DNA from 2 places in the Staphylococcus felis genome. Region 1 is predicted to be linked to the other one. Evidence: riboswitches for the same ligand, from Rfam matches in the RefSeq annotation. Region 1 holds a riboswitch; the other holds the start of a gene.
The links. Region 1 has a riboswitch for S-adenosylmethionine ahead of C7J90_RS05480 (Na+/H+ antiporter NhaC family protein). Riboswitches for the same ligand answer to the same signal wherever they lie in the genome.
Positions count from the first base shown of each region.

Region 2: linked by a shared signal. The riboswitch ahead of metK (methionine adenosyltransferase) and the one ahead of C7J90_RS05480 (Na+/H+ antiporter NhaC family protein) in region 1 are both predicted to bind S-adenosylmethionine.

Region 1 is NZ_CP027770.1:1,201,357-1,204,566, forward strand. It holds gene hutI (imidazolonepropionase) at 1-253, shown strand, start outside; gene C7J90_RS05475 (amidohydrolase) at 492-1,619, shown strand; SAM riboswitch class I at 1,674-1,781, shown strand; gene C7J90_RS05480 (Na+/H+ antiporter NhaC family protein) at 1,887-3,185, shown strand.
Region 2 is NZ_CP027770.1:2,234,075-2,237,284, reverse strand. It holds gene pckA (phosphoenolpyruvate carboxykinase (ATP)) at 1-1,200, opposite strand, end outside; SAM riboswitch class I at 1,424-1,533, shown strand; gene metK (methionine adenosyltransferase) at 1,641-2,840, shown strand; gene C7J90_RS10440 (nuclease-related domain-containing protein) at 2,932-3,210, shown strand, end outside.

The DNA.
Region 1 (3,210 bases):
AATGGTTATGGCCATTGCTGCACTTAAGTTAAAATTATCACCAAATGAAATCTGGAATGCTGTGACGGTTAACGCAGCAAAAGCAATTGATGTAGATGCAGGAACGATAAATGCAGGAGATAAGGCGAATATTGTTATTTGGCATGCACCTAATCATGAATACATTCCATATCATTATGGCATTAACCATGTTGAAAAGGTCATTAAAGATGGTCAATTATATGTTAATCGAGATCTGTCAATTTTATCGTAAATAACACGACACATATCAAAGAACTGAAGCATGTTGAAGCAAATTGCGCTTTGACAACGTTCAGTTCTTTTATTATTCAACTTATTCATAATTCAATCGTCGTTTTACATTAATTAAATGACATAACAATCTTAAAAAGGTTTGATATCTATCAATAGAGGGAGATGTGAAGGTAATAACAGTTTTGATACAATAATAGATATGAAAGGCGTATGTTTTGATGAGAGGATGAGGCGAAATGACTAATTTAACGGATCAATTAATAGAATGGCGGAGAATATTCCACGAAAACCCAGAAGTATCGCTTGAAGAATATGAGACGACAAAACGTATTCGTAAAATTTTGGAAGATTATCATATCAAAATAATAGATGTGCCATTAGAGACAGGTTTAATTGCTGAAATTGGACAAGGCGATACATTGTTAGCTGTTAGAACGGATATTGATGCATTACCTATTAAAGAACAAACAGAACTTGCATTTAAATCGAAAAATAATGGAGCGATGCATGCATGTGGTCATGATATTCATATGGCTGCTGTATTAGGTACAGCAGTTTTACTCAAAAAAGAAGAACAACAGCTGAATGGCCGTGTACGTTTGATATTTCAAGCCGCTGAAGAAATCGGATATGGTGCAGCAAAGGTAGCTGAATCACGTGTGTTAGATGGTGCAAAAGCAATTATCGGTTTTCATAACGATCCATCACTCAAAGTAGGAGAATGGCGGGCAAAATCAGGGTATATGACGTCAAATGTTGATCGTTTTGAGATAGAAATTGAAGGGGTTGGTGCACATGCTGCGATGCCCCAAGACGGCAATGACCCGAATATTGTTGTTGCGCAAGTTATCTTAAGTTTGCAAACGATTGTAAGTCGGAATATAGCGCCATACGAAGAAGCGGTAGTATCAATTGGGCGTATCGAAAGTGGACATACATGGAATGTCATCCCTCAAAGTGCGAGACTTGAAGGTACTGTTCGCTCATTAGATGCCAATGTGAGGGATACAATTGAACACCGCATGTATGAAATTTGTGACGGTATTGCAAAACAATATGGCCTTGAAGTTAAATTAAATTATCAACGTATAACGCAATCCGTTTATAATGACGCACATTTACAGCAGATTGCATATGAGATTGCGCAATCGGTTGGATATGATGTTGATGTTTTGCCACGCGCCTTAACCATTGGAGAGGACTTTTCAGGGTATCAAGGTGTAGCACCTGTACATTTTGCAATGATTGGTTCAGAGAGTGGATATGCGTTACATCATCCTCAATATAATCCGAATGAGGCCATACTAGACAAGGTTCCAGATTATTTTGTGTCATTTGTAAAACGATTATTACAAGATGCATAAAGGCGTTGACGTGATGTATAAATTCCTGTACAGTTTAACAGTACAATCAAATACTTCATATCAAGAGAAGTGGAGGGACTGGCCCGTCGATACTTCGGCAACATGAAATGCGTGTGCCAATTCCAGAAGTGACTTAATATCATGTATCACTAAAGATAAGAAGTTATAAAACCATAACATCGGTTGAGATCATCACTTTTTTGGATGGAAGAAGAGCACATCTATCCGTGAAGTTATTGATCTCAATTTTTTATAAGGAGTAATTATATGTCAATTCAGAAAGAGAATGAAAAAGGACATTCATGGGGGCTAATCCCTTTAATTGTATTTATAGGCATCTTTTTAGGGTCAGGTATCGTGACACAAGATTTTACCTTTATGCCACTTAATGTTGCTGCCATCATAGGTGTCATTGTCGCTTTAATGATGAAGCCTAAAGAAAAATGGACACATAAGGTGGAAGTTTTTGCGCAAAAAGCAGGGCATCCCAATATTGTACTAATGATGTTGATATTTATTTTGGCCGGTGCTTTTTCTAAAACGGCTGAAGCAATGGGAGGCGTTTCATCTATCGTTAATTTAGGCCTGTCGCTTATTCCCCAAAACTTTTTGATTGTAGGTATCTTTTTAATCTGTATGTTTATATCTATTTCAATGGGAACGTCTGTCGGTACTGTCGCTGCAATTGCACCTGTCGGCTTTGGTATTAGTGAGGCGACTGACATACCTGCTGCGTTGGCAATGGCTACTGTCGTTGGTGGAGCGATGTTTGGGGACAATTTGTCGATGATTTCTGATACAACGATTGCTGCAGTTCGTACTCAGCACACCAAAATGAGTGATAAATTCAAAGTGAACTTCCGTATCGTACTGCCCGGGGCTATTGTGACATTAGTGATTTTGTGGTGGTTAACGTATAATAGTCATATTGATCAAACACATGAATATGACTTTGAATTTATCAAGGTCATTCCATATTTGTTCGTATTAATTCTAGCCATTATAGGGGTTAACGTCATTCTTGTATTACTTGGTGGTATAGCACTGTCAGGAATCATCGGTATGTTGTATCAAGATTTCAAATTAGCTGGCTTTCTAAAAGCAGCTTCAGAAGGAATCGTTGCAATGGAAGATATTGCAATGATTGCATTATTGATTGGAGGTATGATTGGTCTTGTTGAATATTATGGGGGTATAACATGGTTGCTCAATTTTGTGGAAAATCGGATTCGTTCTCGTCGTGGTGCGGAGTTTGGTATTGCTGGACTTGTCAGTGTTGCTGATATTTCGACGGCGAATAATACAATCTCAATCATTATGACAGGACCCCTCGCTAAAGATATTGCGAAAGAATATGATATCGATCCAAGAAAGTCTGCAAGTATTTTGGATATTTTTGGTAGTGCTTTTCAAGGTTTTATTCCATATAGTCCTCAATTGATAGCTGCAGCAGGTGTAGCAGGTATTTCTCCTGTGATGTTGCTACCTTATTCCATATATCCAGTCATGCTTGCATTATGTGGTGTTATCTCGATTATATTCGGCTGGCCAAAACTAAAGCGTTAACTTAATTTTATGACAAAAATAAACA
Region 2 (3,210 bases), 1.0 Mb from region 1:
ACTCAATGGAAGGAAAGGAGCACCAAAGCACGTTGAAAACGATGGTAGAGGTTCAGTAATACCGCGTTCAGTTCCAGCAAGTTTCGATGTGAATCCACTTAAAAAGTGATACATAGCTTGATCTTTCGTCAATTTTGAAATAGGAGGTAACACACCAAATGCGTCAGCTGTTAAGAAAATAATTGTATTTGGATGAGATGCTTTTGATGGTAATACAACATTATCAATATGATGGATAGGATAAGCTGCACGCGTATTTTCAGTAAAGTGATTATCGTCAAAATCGACATAACCATGCTCATCAACTACTAAGTTTTCAAGAACAGTACCGTAGCGGATGGCTTGAAATATTTGAGGTTCTTTTTCCGCAGACAAGTTAATGGCTTTTGCATAACAACCACCTTCAATATTGAAAACCCCATTTTCATTCCAACCATGCTCATCATCACCTATTAATCTACGCTCCGGATCAGCAGATAGCGTTGTTTTTCCTGTACCAGATAAGCCGAAAAACAAAGCGACGTCGCCTTTATTTCCTACATTTGCAGAACAATGCATACTCATAATATCCTGTTGTGGTAATAAATAATTCATAACTGAGAAAATGGATTTTTTCATTTCGCCCGCATACTCAGTACCCCCAATTAAAACAATTTTATGCTTAAAGGAGATAATGACAAATGTTTCAGATCTTGTTCCATCTTTTTCTGGATTTGCCTTAAAGGTAGGTGCAGATACAATAGTAAAGTCAGCACGGATTTTTGATGCTTCTTCTTTTGAATGAGGTCGAATAAACATATTTTGAGCAAAGAGATTATGCCAAGCGAATTCATTAATGACGGTAAGTTTCAAACGAGAATCTTGATCACTACCAGCATAACCATTAAACACAAATAGTTCATCTTTTTGATTTAAATAATCAAGGGCTTGGTCATACAAATTCAAAAATTTTTCTTCAGAAATAGGTTGATTGATTGGTCCCCACTCAATATCATCTTTTACTTGTGGATTATCTACAATGAATTTGTCTTTAGGAGAACGCCCCGTATATTCTCCAGTTTTAGCGTTAATTGCCCCAAATTCTGTTAATTCTGCTTCTTCTCTTTTTAAAATTTTGTTATAAAGTTCAGTAGTAGTAAGTTGAAAATGTGAAGTAGGCTTTTTGATTAATTCATCCATCTGTTTCGTATCAAATGACATGATGTATCCCTCCATAAAAATATTCGCTAAATGTAAGCCTTTACAATTTAAGAGTATAACACATTCACTTAATAATACCCACTGTTTATAGAAAAATTTATCGTACATTCATATTTGTTTTCAAAGCAGACTTTCAGATAAAAAACTATTTAATTTAATGAGAAATAAATATATACAAATTGACATCTTTCATCATCTTATTGTAATATGAGATAAGCGGATTCTCTTATCCTGAGTGGTGGAGGGACATGGACCCAATGAAACCCAGCAACCTCTTTTAACAAAGAAAGGTGCCAAACCGTTTGCAGACATATAGAGTCTGAACGATAAGAGCGAATGGACGTTTTGAGCCTTCACTCTATCTATTGTAGTTGTGAAAGGCTTTTTTTATTTAGCTCAGATACAGAGAATGTTCGTAATAAAATTAAAAGGAGCATACTATGACATATAACAGACGTTTATTTACATCAGAATCAGTAACAGAAGGTCATCCAGATAAAATTGCAGACCAAATATCTGACGCAATTTTAGATGAAATTTTAAAGGGAGATCAAAATGCACGTGTAGCTTGTGAAACAACAGTTACAACAGGGATGGCATTAATTTCAGGTGAGATTTCTACTTCAACATATGTTGATATACCCAAAGTTGTACGTGAGACTGTAAAAGAAATTGGATATACTCGTGCAAAGTATGGTTATGACTTTAAGACGATGTCCGTCTTAACTGCGATAGATGAGCAATCTCCTGATATTGCACAAGGTGTTGATCGAGCATTAGAGTACCGTGATGAAAATAGTGAAGAAGTTTTGAATATCGGGGCGGGAGACCAAGGATTAATGTTTGGATACGCAACGAATGAAACTGAAACATTCATGCCTTTACCAATTGATTTATCACATAAACTTGCAAAGCGATTATCAGAAGTGCGTAAAAATGGCACTTTAGATTATTTACGCCCAGATGGCAAAGTTCAAGTCACTATCGAATATGATGAACAAGATGCGCCAAAACGAATAGATACAATTGTCGTCTCTTCCCAACATCACGAAGAAATTGAACTTGAAGATATTCAAAAAGACATTAAAGAACACGTTATTTATCCAATTATTGATGACAGTTTATTGGATGATGAAACTAAATTTTTTATTAATCCAACAGGACGTTTTGTTATCGGTGGCCCTCAAGGAGATGCTGGATTAACTGGACGTAAAATTATTGTTGATACATATGGAGGCTATGCACGTCATGGAGGCGGAGCGTTTTCTGGGAAAGATCCTACTAAAGTTGACCGATCAGGTGCTTATGCTGCGAGATACGTAGCTAAAAATATTGTCGCTGCAGGTGTAGCTGATAAATGTGAAGTTCAATTAGCATATGCAATCGGTGTTGCTCAGCCAGTATCAATAGCTATCGATACATTTGGTACAAGTTCGGTGAGTGAAGATAACTTAATTGAAGTTGTTCGTCAACATTTTGACCTACGTCCTGCCGGTATTATACAAATGCTTGATTTGCAACGTCCTATTTATAAACAAACGGCAGCATATGGACATTTTGGACGAAATGACATTGATGTACCTTGGGAGCGTACTGACAAAGTGGATATGATAAGAGAAGCACTCAACATAAAATCTTAAATTTTAGTGAGGATAACTATCGCTTATTCAGCGTTTATCTAATATAATAGTATATTATAGAATAAGTAGTTAAAAGGAAGGGAATAGACAAATGATACAATTTGGTCCAATGGAAGTTGGCTTAATTGCAGCAATAGTAATTGCAGCGTTGTTCTTGTTATTATTCATTTTTGCTTTGAATAGTAAGAAAAAAGCTGAAAAAAACTTTGCAAACCAGCTAGAAACAAAGCAAGAAAAACTTAATTCTGAGCATCATGAAGCGATGGAAAAAGTACGTATCGAAAAGAAAAAAGCTGATACAAAGCATAAGCAAGAATATGAATCGATGTTATCCTCTAAAAATAGAGAAATTGATGCTTTAAAGCTATTC